Regions from separate parts of the Micromonospora sp. C41 genome, predicted to be linked through region 4. Evidence: riboswitches for the same ligand, from Rfam matches in the RefSeq annotation. Region 4 holds a riboswitch; each other region holds the start of a gene.
The links. A riboswitch is a leader RNA that binds a small molecule or an ion and turns the genes downstream of it on or off. The one in region 4 is predicted to bind cyclic di-AMP.
Positions count from the first base shown of each region.

Region 1: linked by a shared signal. The riboswitch ahead of KBX43_RS02210 (transglycosylase family protein) and the one ahead of KBX43_RS18205 (NlpC/P60 family protein) in region 4 are both predicted to bind cyclic di-AMP.
Region 2: linked by a shared signal. The riboswitch ahead of KBX43_RS27065 (hypothetical protein) and the one ahead of KBX43_RS18205 (NlpC/P60 family protein) in region 4 are both predicted to bind cyclic di-AMP.
Region 3: linked by a shared signal. The riboswitch ahead of KBX43_RS08785 (hypothetical protein) and the one ahead of KBX43_RS18205 (NlpC/P60 family protein) in region 4 are both predicted to bind cyclic di-AMP.

Region 1 covers NZ_JAGPXP010000002.1:10,256-13,978, forward strand. The annotation lists gene KBX43_RS02205 (LLM class flavin-dependent oxidoreductase) at 1-1,365, opposite strand, end outside; cyclic di-AMP (ydaO/yuaA leader) riboswitch at 1,538-1,683, shown strand; gene KBX43_RS02210 (transglycosylase family protein) at 1,682-2,326, shown strand; gene KBX43_RS02215 (YbaB/EbfC family nucleoid-associated protein) at 2,510-2,959, shown strand; gene KBX43_RS02220 (M4 family metallopeptidase) at 3,094-3,723, opposite strand, start outside.
Region 2 covers NZ_JAGPXP010000035.1:46,089-49,811, forward strand. The annotation lists gene KBX43_RS27055 (AAA family ATPase) at 1-381, shown strand, start outside; gene KBX43_RS27060 (cation diffusion facilitator family transporter) at 476-1,390, shown strand; cyclic di-AMP (ydaO/yuaA leader) riboswitch at 1,534-1,665, shown strand; gene KBX43_RS27065 (hypothetical protein) at 1,670-2,746, shown strand; gene KBX43_RS27070 (SRPBCC family protein) at 2,743-3,279, opposite strand; gene KBX43_RS27075 (STAS domain-containing protein) at 3,321-3,680, opposite strand.
Region 3 covers NZ_JAGPXP010000006.1:29,447-33,169, forward strand. The annotation lists gene KBX43_RS08780 (carbonic anhydrase) at 1-255, shown strand, start outside; gene KBX43_RS08785 (hypothetical protein) at 317-1,342, opposite strand; cyclic di-AMP (ydaO/yuaA leader) riboswitch at 1,346-1,477, opposite strand; gene KBX43_RS08790 (YibE/F family protein) at 1,632-2,915, opposite strand; gene KBX43_RS08795 (SHOCT domain-containing protein) at 3,080-3,289, opposite strand; gene KBX43_RS08800 (metal-sensitive transcriptional regulator) at 3,415-3,714, opposite strand.
Region 4 covers NZ_JAGPXP010000016.1:10,742-14,464, reverse strand. The annotation lists gene KBX43_RS18215 (pyridoxamine 5'-phosphate oxidase family protein) at 1-130, opposite strand, end outside; gene dcd (dCTP deaminase) at 209-787, shown strand; gene KBX43_RS18205 (NlpC/P60 family protein) at 852-1,883, opposite strand; cyclic di-AMP (ydaO/yuaA leader) riboswitch at 1,897-2,034, opposite strand; gene KBX43_RS18200 (N-acetylmuramoyl-L-alanine amidase) at 2,273-3,723, shown strand, end outside.

The DNA of each region.
Region 1 (3,723 bases), on a different contig from region 4:
CTCCTCGAGGCGGTCGAGCACGGCCGCCAGCCCGGCCTCGGAGCGGCGCAGGTGCGGGAAGATCGAGGCGTCCTCCAGCCCGTGGTGCTGGGTGACCATGGTGCAGTAGGCCGCGCAGTACGCCCCGAGCGTCCAGTTGTTCTGCCGCATGGTCATCTCGTTGAGCGCCGCCCGCGCCCGGCCCGGCGAGACGGCGCCCCGCTTGACCTGTTCCAGCAGGTCGCGCACCTGGGCCAGCTCCTGGCGCAGGTGGTCGTGCACGTCCACCAGGTGCTGCCCGGCGGCCTGCCCCCGGGGTGGGTAGACCTGGCCGGCCGGAGGCGGCGGGGCGGTCGGCCGGGTCGACTCGTCCCAGGGGCGGCGCGCGCTCAGACGTACCCCCGGGTCGGGGGTGGGGGTGACCGCCAGCGTGGCCGCGCCGCCGGTGGCGGCTGTGTCGTCGGCGACCGCGCGGGCCCCGCTGCCGGGCGCGGTGCGCTCGGCGGCGACGAGTTCGCGGACCGCCGGCGCGACCTCCTGGGCGAAGATCTGGATCGCGCGCGGCTCGTCGCTGCCGAGGATGAACGTGGTGATGCCGTGCTCCAGCGTGAGCCTGGCCAGCTCCTCCACCCACTGCTCCGGCGGCCCGGCCAGGAAGCCGGCCGACGAGCGCGCGAACGTGCCGGTCACGTTGAGCATGCGGCGGATCTCGGCCGGGTCGCGCCCGGCGGCCTGCGCGCCCTCGTCCACGAGCGCGTTCAGGGCGGGCAGCTCGTCGGGGCCCTTGGGCAGGTAGGACAGGGAGGGCAGCCAGCCGTCCGCGGCGCGGCCGACCAGGCGCAGCATGCGCGGCTTGTACGCGCCGACCCAGATGCCCACCCGATGCGCGGGCGCCGGACCGCGCTTGGCGCCGACCACCCGGTAGTGCTCGCCGTCGACGCGGATCATGCCGCGGCGGTCGGTGTCCCAGACCTCGCGGATCACCCGGATCGCCTCGTCCAGGGCCTCGACCGCCGCGCCGGGGGACAGGCGCCGCCCGCCCGTCGCCTCGATCGCGTCCCAGAACGCACCCGCGCCGAGTCCCATCTCGACCCGGCCGCCGGTGAGCAGGTCCAGGCTGGCCACGCTGCGGGCCAGCACCACCGGCTGGCGCAGCGGCAGGTTGAGCACGTTGCCGGCCAGGCGGATGCGCTCGGTGACGGCGGCCACGTAGGACATCAGCGTCCAGGTGTCCAGGAACCCCGGCTGGTACGGGTGGTCCTGGAACGTGACCAGGTCCAGCCCGACCTGTTCGCAGAGCGTGGCCAGCGCCACCACCTGGTCGGGCTGCCCGGCGGCGGGCGTGATGAAGCCGCCGAAGGTGAGCTCGTGTCCGTGATCGGTCATCCGTCCCGCCCCTCCCGTGATCTTGCTCGGCCCTGCCACGGTAGCTCCACAGGTGGTAGCCCGGCCGGGTGAACACCATCACAAGAAGTGGACGATCGTCGCAAACCGTCCTTAGCGTCGGTTTCGTTCGCATTCGCGGGCACCGCGGGCCGGAAACGCCAAATCCCGCCGCCGGCCCCGGTAACCGAACCTCGTGCGGGAGCGGGGGAACCACACGTTCCACGGTGCATCGTCACCTCGGGGTGAAGCCGCCACCGGCGGCCGGGCTCCTCGGCCCGAACCCGACAGCTCACCTCGTCGGCGTGGAGGAATCCACATGGCAACTGCATACTCGGCCCGAAGCCGCCGTACCGCTCTCGGAGCGGTCCTGGCCGGCGCCGCCGTCGGCGCCGCGAGCCTGTTCGGCCCGGCCGCACCGGCCAGCGCGGGCGTCAACTGGGACGCGGTCGCGCGCTGCGAGTCCGGCGGCAACTGGAAGATCAACACCGGCAACGGCTACTACGGCGGGCTCCAGTTCTCCCGCGCCACCTGGAACGGCTACGGCGGCCAGAAGTACGCCGCCCGCGCCGACCTGGCCAGCCGGTCCGAGCAGATCGCCGTCGCGGAGAAGGTGTTGCGCGGCCAGGGCATCGGCGCGTGGCCGGTCTGCGGCAAGAAGGGCGGCTCGGCGAACGCCGCGGCGACCCGGTCCGAGCGGGCGGCCCCGAAGAAGGCCACCTCGAAGAAGTTCGCCCCGAAGCGGGCCGCCACGCGTAAGGCCGCGCCGGAGCGGGCCGCGACGACTGCGGCGCCGCAGCCGTCGGCCGGGACGTACGTGGTCCGGCGCGGGGACACGCTGTCGGAGATCGCCGTGGCGCAGCGCGTCGACGGTGGCTGGCGTGCCCTGCACGAGCGCAACCGGGCAGTGGTCGGCGACGACCCCGGCCTGATCTTCCCCGGTCAGCGGCTGCGTCTGCGCTGATCTGGTCCGGACGCCCGGCCGGGTCGCCGGGGCGGGGCGTCCGGCCGCCCGCGACACGCCGCGCCGCCGGTGTCCGGCCTGCTCGCGGCGCCGGACGCCACCCGTGACGGCCGCTGACCGCGATTCGTCGGAGCCGGTTGCTAGGGTCACGATGATCGGCTCAGACGTGAAGAAAGCGCGGAAATGACCAACGATCCGTTCTCGGCGGCCGCGAGCATCGACGAACTGCTGACCCGCACGCAGCAGGCGCTCACCGCGATGCGCTCCCGGGCCTCGGAGCACGCCGACGGCGAGCCGGGCGACCTGCTGCGCGCCGAGGGCACCGCAGCCGACGGCCGGGTCCGCGCGGTCGCCGTTCAGGGTGGCCGGCTGGATTCCGTGACGATCGACCCGGACTTGGCCGGCGAGCCCCTCGACGTCCTGTGCGGACATGTCACCGCCGCCGCCAACGCCGCGCTGTCCGAGCTGGACGCCCGGGTCAGCGCGTCGGCGCGGGCCGACGCCGACGCGCTCGCCGCCCGGCTCGGCAGCATGGGTGACCAGGCCGAGCTGTTCGGTCGCGCGATGCACGAGGCGGCCGCGCGGATCCACCGCGACCGCGGCACGGCGTCCCAGGCCGGGCGTCCGGCCTGACCCGACCGCACACGGCCCGGCACGACGCGGCGCCGCCCCGGCACGTGGCGGCGGCCACGCGCGACGCGGCACCGCCCGGCACGACGATGCGGCCGGCCGCCGGGAGGACGACGACCGGCCGCGCTACGCCACGGTCAGCTCAGGGTGACCGCGGTGTCGTCGACGACGAAGGACGTCTGCAGTGAGCTGTCCTCCACGCCGCTGAACGAGATGGTCGCCGTGGTGCCTGCGAGCGACGAGATGTCGAAGGACCGCTGCACGTAGCCGGTGGCCTTGTTCAGGTTGGAGTAGGTGGCCAGCGTGGTGCTGCCGGCCTTGACGGTGAGCTTGTCGTACGCGGTGCCGGTGGTCGTCTCCGCGCTGTCGATGTGCAGCCAGAAGCTGAACGTCGCGCGGCATCCGGCCGGGATCGTCACCGACTGACTGAGCGTGTCGGTGTGCGACGAGCCGTACCCGTCCAGCCACGCCTTGTACGAGCCGCCGTGGGCGGCCTGGCCGCTGTCGGTGGTGATGACGCCGGACGAGGCGGTCCAGCTCACGTTGCCCGACTCGAAGCCGGGGTTGGCGAGCTTGTTGCCGGAGCAGCCGCCCGACGGCGGGGTGGTGGTGGCGGTCGGCGTGGGCGTCGGGGTGCCGCCGGCGCAGGTCGGCTCACCCGACTGGGCCGGCACGCTGACCGCCGCCCAGGCCGCCTTGACCGCGTTGAACTCGGTGCAGCTGCTCGGGTAGAGGTTCTTCGCCGCCTGCAACGTCCAGACGCGGTA
Region 2 (3,723 bases), on a different contig from region 4:
CGCCGGCTCTACCCGGATCTGCCGCTGCCCGACGCGGTCCGGTCCACCGGCGTTCCGCCGGTCGAGCGCACGGTGCCCGCCGCCGAGCTGCCGGCGGCCACCGTCGAGGCGGCCGAGGCGCTGCTCGGCCAGGTGGAGGGCACCGTCGGCGTGATCACGCCGGTGCCGCGCCGGGACGAGGTGGCCGGCTGGCTGGGCGCGCTCGGCGCGGGCCGGCTCCAGGTGGTGACCAGCCTCCAGGCCAAGGGCATGGAGTACGACGGCGTGGTGCTGGTGGCGCCGAGCGAGATCCGGGCCGATCCGGGCTCGGGGGTGCGCACGCTCTACGTGGCGCTGTCCCGGGCGACCCAGCGCCTCACCACGCTCGACCCGGTGGGGTGAGGGGCCACGCCCGCGCCACCCACAGTTCACTTGCATACATAGCGATGTGAGCATACATTGGGCCCGGCCGGTACGCGGCAGGGAGGGTGTTGGCGTGGGCGCAGGTCATGACCACAGCAGCGCGGTGGCCAACGCGGCACACCGCCACGCAGGCCGGCTCTGGGCCGCGTTCGCGCTGCTCGCCGTCCTGATGGTGGTCGAGGCGGTGGCCGCCTTCACCACCGGCTCGCTCGCCCTGCTCTCCGACGCCGGGCACATGTTCACCGACGTGCTCGGCATCGGCATGGCCCTCGCGGCGATCACCGCCACCCGGCGCGCCGGCACCGACCCGCAGCGCACGTTCGGCCTCTACCGGCTGGAGGTGCTCGCCGCCCTCGCCAACGCCGTGCTGCTCGGCGCCGTCGCGGTCTACGTCCTGATCGAGGCGGTACGCCGCTTCGGCGAGCCGCCGGAGGTGCTGGCCGGCCCGATGCTCGTGGTGGCGGTGCTCGGCCTGCTCGCCAACATCGTCGCCTTCGCGCTGCTGCGCGCCGGGGCGAAGGAGAGCATCAACCTGCGCGGCGCGTACCTGGAGGTGCTCGGCGACCTGCTCGGCTCGCTCGGCGTGATCGCCGCGGCGCTGGTCATCGCGGTGACCGACTGGTGGTGGGCGGACCCACTGGTCGCCGTCGGGATCGGCCTGTTCATCCTGCCGCGCACCTGGCGGCTCGGCCGGGCCGCGGTGCGCATCCTGGTGCAGGCGGCGCCGGAGCACCTCCAGGTGACCGCCGTGCACGACCGGCTGGCCGCGGTCCCCGGCGTGGCCGAGGTGCACGACCTGCACGTCTGGACGCTCACCTCGGGCATGGAGGTGGCCTCGGCGCACCTGACCACCGACCCGGGCGTGGACCCGGCCGGGGTGCTGGCCGCCGCGCGGACGGCGCTGCACGAGGACTTCTCCATCGATCACGCCACGTTGCAGGTCGAACCCGGAGCGTCAGCCGGAGTGTGCGGAAAGACCGAGTGGTGATTAGGGCAGACTTAAATCACCGTGACTGCTGTACACTTATGTCGGTTTTGCCCCACCATGCGGCACTGCGCAACGGAGCCACGCCCGGGCCGCGCCGGTAGGCTCGGTCGCGGCCGCAGCCACCGGCGTCACCGGCGCAGGTGGGGTGGCCGTCGCCTAATCGCCCGAAGGGGCGAGCCGGGGAACCACGTACGTGGGGTGCATCCGCGTCAGCGGTAGGGATCTTCCGTCCCGAACCCGTCAGCTAACCCGGTCGGCGGTTGACGGAAGGACATGTGAATGCCCCCAGTGGCACCTGTACGACGGACGGCCGCCCGGTTGGCGGCCCTGCTCGTCGCGACGCTGACTGTCGGCGTCGCGACCGTTCCGGCCTCCCCCGCCTCGGCGGCGCCCCGGACCGCCCTGCTCGCCGCCGCGCCCGGCGACGACGAGGGCGGCACGCCCGAGCTGCGCGCCCAACTCGACGCGGCCAGCAAGGGCTGGCTGGAGGCGAAGGCCGCGCTGAACCGGTCGGTGAACCGCCAGAAGCAGCTCAACGACCAGCTCGCGAAGGTCGGCGCCGAGCTGGCCGTACGTGACGCCAAGGTCGGTGAGATCGCCGGGGTGGCGTACCGCGCCGGGCGGCTCGGCACCGCCGCCGCGCTGCTCGACAGCAGCAGCCCGGCGGGCTTCATGGACCGGGCCGCCACGCTGGAACAGGTCGCCGCGCACGAGGACCGCACGGTGCGCGAGCTGATCACCACCCGGGACGAGGCCACCCGCACCCGGGCCGCGCTCGACACCGAGATCCGCGAGCAGCGCAAGCAGGTCGAGGTGATGGGCAAGCGCAAGGAGCAGGCCGAGCGCGCGCTCGAAGTGGCGAACGAACGTTCCGCCCGCAACAACAGCAGCGGCGGCGGCAGCGTCCAGGGCACCTCAAGCAAGAACGCGAAGCCCGCGCCACGCAACTCGGACGGCTCGTGGCCGTCGGAGTCGTGCAGCGTCAACGACCCGACCCCGGCCAACGGCTGCATCACCCCGCGGACGCTGCACGCGCTGCAGCAGGCCAAGGCGGCCGGTTTCACCAGGTACGTCTCGTGCCACCGGCCCAGCGGCTCGGGCGAGCACCCGAAGGGGCGGGCCTGCGACTTCGCCGCCCAGAAGAACGGCTTCGGCGGCGTGGCCAGCGGCGGTGACCGGACGTACGGCAACAACCTGGCCGCGTACTTCGTGCGCAACGCCGACCCGCTCGCCGTGCTCTACGTGATCTGGTTCAAGCAGATCTGGCTGCCCAGCAGCGGGTGGAAGTCGTACAGCGGCGGCAACGGCGACCCGTCCAGCGACCACACCAACCACGTGCACCTGTCGGTGTACTAGCGCGCTCCCGGGGGGCCGGCCGGATCGGGCCGGCCCTCCAGCGTCGCGCCGAGACGGGCCGCCAGGCTCAGGTGAGCCGCCCGGGCCTGGCGGAACGCGTACCCGAACAGCGGCGCCGGCGCGGTGAGCGTGATCTCCACGTCGATGCGCACGGTGCCGTCGGGCTCGTCGCGCAGCCGGGTGTGGTTGCGCACCGTCGTCGCCGGCTGCTGCCGGGCGACAGTGACCACCTCGTCCTCGCTCGCGACCAGCACGTCCGCCTGGTACGTGACCGGGAAGTGCAGCGGGCCCAGTTGCAGCCGGTCGGTGATCGCGTAGCTGGCCAGCGCGCCCGGCCGGGCCGGCAGCTGCCGGACCCGGACGATCAGCGGATGCAGCTCGCCCTGGCGACTCAGGTCACCCAGCAGTGCCACCGCGTCGGCCCGGCTGCACCGGGCCTGCACGGTGTAGCTGAAGCTGTCGCTGCTCTGCAAGCGGGCCCCCTCGCCGTCGTACGTCGCGACGATCGTCCCGTACCGACGCCGGGCTGGCAACGGGTAGAAGGTCCCCTGGCCGCAGGGGGTGCGAACGGCGCTCAGGCGCCGGGCAGCACCTCGGGGGTGTCGTCGGCGAACCACGGCTCGGGAGCGCCGAAGAGGCCGAGCAGGCCGGTCACCCAGAGCTGCCGGTGCACGAACCGGCTCGGCTCGGTGACCACGAGCTTGACGCCGCTGACCTCGCAGGTCTGGAAGCCGGCCACCATGGCGCTGATGCCGACCGAGTCGATGAACGTGACGAGCCGCATGTTCAGCTCGATGCGCGAGGGACGGCCCTTCGCGAGCACCTCGGCGATCGCTTCCCGCACCTCGTACGCGGTGTCGACGTCGATCTCCCCACGGGGCGCGATCTGGACGACACCACCCGGCCGCACCGACTTCACGATCGACAGGCTCACGCGAGCACCTCCACTCGCCCTTGACGGGCGCCTCATCAGTACG
Region 3 (3,723 bases), on a different contig from region 4:
CCCAGCCTGCTGCGCGCCGCCCGGCAGGGCATCGACGACCTCGACGGCATCATCGACGTCCACATCGCGCAGACCGTGGAGACGCTGCTGGCCCGGTCCTCCGTGCTGGCCGAGCGGGTCGCGGCGGGCCGGTGCACGGTGGCGGGGATGTCGTACCGGCTCTCCGGCGGCGAGGTGCGGACAGTGGCGCAGGTCCCGGCGTCACTGCCCGCTCCCTCGTCGCCGGCGGACGCGGACGCGGCGCTGGCCGGCTGACCGGAGCGCCGGACGACGAAGGGGCCGCCCACGGGGGCGGCCCCTTCTTGCTGCGTCCAGGTCAGAGCATCGACATGTGGACGTGGTCGGTGTGGTTCGACGGCCCGCTGTACGACCTCCAGCCGGTGGCCGGGAACCAGATCTGCCGGTTCCAGATCACGTAGTAGATGCCCAGCCGGTCGGCGTTGCGGATGAGGAAGGCGGCCACGTCGTTGCCGTACTTGCGGGTGTCGTTGTTGTGCCAGGGTGAGAAGCCGCTGTTCTGCAGCGACCAGTCGCACGCCTTGCCCTTGGGGTGCTCCCACGGCCCGCCCGGCCGGTAACAGCCCACGAAGCGCGTGTAGCCGGCGCGCCGGACCTCCTTGTAGGCGTGCAGCGTCCGCGGCGTGATGCAGCCCGAGGTGGTCGGGTCGTTCTCGCTGCACGACTCGGCCTTCCAGCCGCCGTCGGCGGTGCGGCCGGGGCCGATCTTGGCGACCGGTGAGGTGGCGTCGACCAGGCCGCCGGTGAAGCCGAGGCCGCCGACGAGCTTGAGGGCGCGTTCGGCCTGCACCTTCTCGCGCTCCATCGCGTTCTTCTGCTTCTCCTGCTCGCGCACCTCGGCGTCGAGCGCGATCTTGGCCGTCTCGGCGCGGTTCTTGACCGCGTTGATGGCGGCCAGGCGCTGCGCGTTGAGGAGGTTCAGCTCGTCCAGGGCGTTGACGCGGCGGACGAACGAGTCGGGCGAGTTGCTCTCCAGCAGCATCGCCATCGCGCCCATCCGGCCGGTCCGGTAGGACTGGGCGGCGAGCTGGTTGACCTGCGGGCTGAGCGCCTCGAGTTCGGCCTGTGCCGCCTGTACCTCGGCGGCCAGCCGCCGCTGGCGGTCCTGCGACTTGGCCAGCTTCGCCTTCGCCTGGAGGAAGTTCCGGTTGGCGCTGTCGATCGCCTCGGTGATGAGCGGTGGTTCGCCGTCCTCCTCGTGCCCGGACGGCTTCGGGGCCGCCGCGGCGGGGGCCGCCGTCGCCGAGTTCGGCCCGGCCAGCACTGCCAGCGAGGCCAGCACGGCCACCAGGGGTGTCAGCCAGCGGCGCAGGGGTGGCGTCACAGTGTTCCCTTCCGTCGGCCGCCGACCGGGTTAGCTGACGGGTTCGGGACGGAAGTGGCCCCTACCGCTCGCGCGGATTCACCCCATGTACCTGGTTCCCCGGCTCGCCCGCAGGCGATTGGGCGGCGGCACCGCTGGCGCCGGTGCGCGCCTTCGGCGGTGACCGGCAGCGAGGTTACCCGACAGCACTCCTGCGGATCTACGTCCGGAAGCCGACCAATAGCGAGATTTCGCCGTGGCGCACCGTGACCAGCGTCGCGTTTGAAATCGATGGTCACCGTGCGGAGTGTCACCATGTCGCCTCCGTACTTTTTCCGCCGCCGAGCGCCTCCAGCGCGTCGTCGCGTCCGGTCGGCGGACGGGGCGGCGGGGGCACGGGCGACGCCGGCTCCGGACCGGGCGCGCGCCGTCCGGCGGTGGTCACGATCGCGGCCAGTGCGGTCGTCAGCGGTACGGCGGCGATCAGGCCGAGCGTGGCCACCGCGCTGCGGACGATCTCCTGGGCGAGGAACTCGCTGGTGAGGATCTGGCTCACCGGGCGGGAGTCGGCGACCAGCAGGAGCAGCAGTGGCAGCGACGCGCCCGCGTACGCCAGCACGATGGTGTTGACGGTGGACGCGATGTGGGCCCGGCCGACGCGGGTCGCCGCCCGGTAGAGCTGCCGCCGGGACAGCCCCGGGTTGGCGTGCGCGAGTTCGGTGACGGTGGCCGCCTGGGTGACGGTGACGTCGTCCAGCACGCCCAGCGAGCCGATGATGATGCCCGCCAGCAGCAGCCCGTGCAGGTCCACGTCGCCCTGGAACATGGACAGCGTGGTGGCGTCCTCGCTGCCGAAGCCGGTCAGATGGGTGGCGGACGTGGCGAGCAGGCCGAGCACGCCGGTGATCACCAGGCTGCCGAGCGTGCCGAGCACCGCCACCGACGTCTGCGCGGTGATCCCGTGCGTCAGATAGAGCACCACGAACATGATCAACGCGGCGCCCACGATCGCCACCAGCAGCGGCGGCTGGCCGCCACCGATGCCGGGCAGCACGAAGCCGAGCAGGATGGCGAAGCTGGCCGCCAAGCCGCCGAGCGCGGCGAGCCCGCGCCAGCGGCCGAACGCCACGATCGCGGCGGCGAAGAGCACAAGCAGCCAGATCAGCGGTGTGCCGCGCTGGTGCTCGGCGATGTTGTAGGACTTCATCGAAGGGTCGGCCGGGTCGATCAGCTCGACCAGGACGATCTTGTCGCCGACCTCGACCCGGGGCGCGCCCGGTCCGGCCGGGAGCGGCGTCTCGACCTGCCGTCCCGCGTCCGGGCCCTGCTCGGCGGCGACGGTCGCGGTGCCGCAGGGGCCGCCCGCGCCCTCCGGGGCCTCCGGCGTCGGCGGGCAGGGTTCGGTGACCACCCGGGTCACGGTGCCGTGGTAGCGGGGGACGTCCGCGCCGCCGACCGGCTCCCGGTCCTGCCGGGGCCAGAGCACCAGCGCGGCGATCACGGTGAGCGCGAACAGCGGCACCACCACGGCGACGAGCAGCCGCCGTACGCCCGGTGGCGTGGGCGGTGCGGGGCGGGTGTGGTCGGCACCCAAGGCGTCTCTCCCAACGGTCGCGGCGACGCCTGGTCCGCCGGACCGGTCTGGTCACCGGGCCGGCGCGGACGTGTCGACCACGTCCGGGTCGTCGCCCCGACATGGTAGGCAGCCCGGCTGGGTGCTCCCGGACACCGTGACCGGTGACGCGCGCCCCGCGCGGGTCAGGCCAGTCCGGCCCGGCGTCGCCGGTACTCGTCCTCGTCGATCTCGCCGCGGGCGTACCGCTCGTCGAGGATGCGCCGGGCCGCCGTCGGCCCGGACCGCTGCGGGCCGGTCCACCGTACGGCCAGCCAGAGGAGCCCTGCCAGCACCGCCAGCACCGCCAGGGACCAGATCCACATCCAGCCCATCATCGGGCTCTGCCACATCATCGGGCCGCCCTCCGTCCGTCACCGCGGGTCCGCCGGGGCCGGCCTGCCCGCCACTTCGACGGTACGGCCGCACGGGCGCGTCGGCGCGGGTCGATGTGCCCTGCTCGGAGGGGCGGAGGTCCCGTTCAGCCGCGCTTCATCAGGCGGCCGACGGCGGCCATCATCTCGGTCGCCATCTCGTCGGCCCGGCCCTCGGCGGCGCCCTCGTGCATGCAGTGCCGCGCGTGCCCGTCGAGCAGGCCGAGGCCGACCTTGTCCAGCGCCGCCTGGATGGCCGAGATCTGGGTCAGCACGTCGATGCAGTAACGGTCGTCCTCGACCATCTTCTCGATGCCACGGACCTGACCCTCGATCCGGCGGAGCCGGGCGAGGAGCTGGTCCTTGCTGGCGGTGTAGCCCCGGGTCGGGCTGGACGGAGCGGTCATGAGAACGAG
Region 4 (3,723 bases):
GCACGCGGGGGCCGCCGTCGGCGCGGACCGTGGCGAGGTAGCCGAAGCCCGGCCCGTACTGCTGCATCAGGAGGCGGATCTCGCCGGCGAGGCGGGGCTCGTCGGCGGCGAATTCGGACCAGGAAGCCATGCGGACATCCTATCGAACACGTGTACGAAGAAGTAGTGCGACACGCAGGTCACCCATACCGGTCGCTATGGTGTTCCGATGCTGCTCTCCGACCGCGACCTGATCTCCGAGATCAAGGCCGGCACGCTCGCGCTGGAGCCCTTCGAGCCCACGCTGGTGCAGCCGTCGAGCATCGACGTACGCCTGGACCGGCTGTTCCGGGTCTTCAACAACCACCTCTACACACACATCGACCCGTCGGTCCAGCAGGACGACCTCACCTCGATGGTGGAGGTGCCCGAGGGCCAGCCGTTCGTGCTGCACCCGGGCGAGTTCGTGCTCGCCTCCACGCTTGAGGTGATCTCGCTGGGCGACCAGCTCGCGGGCCGAATCGAGGGCAAGTCGAGCCTGGGGCGGCTGGGTCTGCTGACCCACTCGACAGCCGGTTTCATCGACCCCGGCTTCTCCGGCCACGTCACGCTGGAGCTGTCGAACGTGGCGAACCTGCCGATCACGCTCTGGCCCGGCATGAAGATCGGCCAGCTCTGCATCTTCCGGCTCTCCTCGCCGGCCGAGCACCCGTACGGCTCGGCCGTCTACGGCTCGCGTTACCAGGGGCAGCGCGGCCCGACGCCGAGCCGGTCCTGGCAGAGCTGGCGCACCTGGCCGACGCGCTGACGCCGGGCGCAGTTGTTAAGAAGGGCCCCCTCCTCTACCGGAGGCGTTAAGAGGGGGCCCTTCCTTACACGCGGCCGTAGCTGTTGATGTCGCCGTCGTCGACCCGCTTCATCGTGATGGGCTTGCCGGACTGGGAGGCGTGCACCACCCAGCCGTCGCCCACGTACATCGCCACGTGGTGCAGGTCGCTGTAGTAGAAGACGAGATCGCCGGCGCGCAGCTCGGCCCGGCTGATGCGCTTCGTCACGCCGTGCTGCTGGCGTGCGCTGTGCGGCAGCGAGACGCCGCCCTTGGCCCAGGCCGCCATGGTGAGGCCCGAGCAGTCGAAGTGGTCCGGGCCGGCGGCGCCCCAGACGTAGATCTTGCCGATCTGGGCGCAGGCGAACTTCACCGCCGCTCCGGCCGGGCCGCCGGGATAGCCGGCCGGGCAGGGCGCCGGGCGCAGCGGGCCGCCGCCGCCCTTGCCGTACACCTTGAGCCGCAGCTTCTCCAGCTTGGCGATCTCGGCGTCGATCTGCTTCTTCTTCGCCGCGAGCTGGGCCTCGGTGCGCGCCAGGCCGGCGATCATCTCGTCCAGCGGCTTCTTCTTCGCCGCCAGCTCGTCGCGCAGCGCGGCGACCGAGCGCACCTGCTCGTGCTGGCGGTGCGCGAAGCGGTCGAGCAGCTCCAGGCCGTCGACCAGGTCACCGGGTGAGCGGCTGCCGAGCAGCGCGTTGACCGTGGAGAGGTTGTCGGCCTTGTAGGCGTCGGCGGCGAGGCCGCCGACCTGACCGAGCGCGGCGTCCACCCGCGCCTGGAGGGGTGCGATCTGGCGGCCGAGCGCGTCGGCCTGCCTGCGCCGCGCGGCGAGCTGCTCGCGTACGTCGTTGACCTGCTCGATGACCGGTTCGAGCTTGTTCCAGTCGCGGTCGATCTGGGCCTCGATCTCGGCGACCGAGGGTTCGGCGTGTGCCGCAGTGGCGCCGCCGGTCAGTACGACGGCGGTGCCGACCAGTGCGGCGAGGGCGGTGGTGAAGCGGGACCAGCGGGAACGCGGCGCGGCGCTGGACCGGTCGACCGACCGGTTCGACGACGGCCGCGGGGCATGGAGTGCCACCGGGCGTCCGTACTCCTTCTTCCGTACCGCCTACCGGGTTAGCTGACGGATTCGGGCGGGAAGGGAGCCGCCCTACCGCAGCAGCGCTGCGGATTCACCCCAGGTACCTGGTTCCCCGGCTCGCCCGGAGGCGACTCGGCGGTGTCGGACCGTCACCGACCGGGTTGGACGGTGAGACGTGCGGCCGACGATTCACCAGAGTAGGGACCACCGTTATCGATCCGCAACTTCCAGCGCCGTGACACTCCGTACGCGATCCAGCGCCACACCGCGCACGGAGGTGAAATTTTCTTTCACGACTGATTACTTACTGGAAAGGTATTGACCGTCGCGGGTGTGCGGAGTGAGGGTGGAAACGCAGTGACCCCCATCCCTGTCCAGGAGGTTCGATGCATCTCTCCGCCCCGCCGTCGGGCAGACGGATACTGCTCGCCGCCGCCGTGGCCACGGCCACCGCGCTGGCGACCACCGGCCCGGTTACCGCCGCGCCGGACACGTCCGCGCCCGCGAGCGACCGGCAACAACAATACGCCGCCGCCGCGGCCGAGTACGGCGTGCCCCAGAACGTGCTGCTCGGTGTCTCCTATCTGGAGTCCCGCTGGGACACCCACCCGGGTCAGCCCAGCACCAGCGGCGGCTACGGCCCGATGCACCTGACCGACGCCGCGCACATCCTCGCCACGCCGGGCAGCGCCCACGTCGACGAGGACGAGGACCCGCGCGGCGACGACTCCCGGCCGCTGAAGCTCGACCCGGCCACCGCCGCCGCGCCGACGCGGGAGACGCCGCTGCCGAGCGCCTCGCTCCAGACGCTCGACGCGGCCGCCGCGCTCACCGGGCTGGACGCGGGGACGCTGCGCACCGACCCGGCCGCGAACATCCGCGGCGGCGCGGCGCTGCTGTCGTCGTACCAGAAGGCTCTGGGCGGGCCGGTCGGCGCCGGCACCGACCCGGCGGCCTGGTACGCCGCGGTGGCCCGCTACTCCGGCGCGGACACCGCCGACGCGGCGGCGGCCTTCGCCGACGAGGTCTACGACCAGCTCGGCCAGGGCGCCACCCGGACCACCGACGACGGCCAGCGGGTCACGCTCGCCGCCACCGCCGCGAAGCCGGACCGCTCCCGGCTGGCCCGCCTCGGCCTGCGCACCGCGCAGCGGCCGGACGGGCTGGAGTGCCCGGTCCGGCTGGCCTGCGAGTGGATTCCCGCGCCCTACGAGCAGCTCAGCGACGACCCGGGCGACTACGGCAACCACGACCTGGCTGACCGGCCGAAGCAGCAGAAGATCGAGTACATCGTCATCCACGACACCGAGGGCTACTTCGGCCCGAGCGTCGACCTGGTGAAGCGGGCCGACTACCTGGGCTGGCACTACACGCTGCGCTCGGTGGACGGCTACATCGCCCAGCACATCAAGACCAAGGACGTCGGCTGGCACGCCGGCAACTGGTACGTCAACGCCAAGTCCATCGGCCTGGAGCACGAGGGCTTCGCCGGCCAGGGCACCTGGTACACCGAGGCGATGTACCGCACCTCCGCCAAGCTGGTCCGCCACCTGGCGCTGAAGTTCGGCATCCCGATGGACCGGCAGCACATCATCGGCCACGACAACGTGCCCGGCATCACCGCCGCCAACGTGGGCGGCATGCACTGGGACCCGGGGCCCTACTGGGACTGGTCGCACTACTTCGACCTGATGAAGGCGCCGTTCCGCGGCACCGGCACGGCGAAGACCGGCCTGGTCACCATCGACCCGGACTTCGCCACCAACCGGCCCGCGTTCACCGGTTGCAACCAGCAGCCGCCGGGCGTCCCGACGCCCACCCCGCCGGCGCAGCCGTG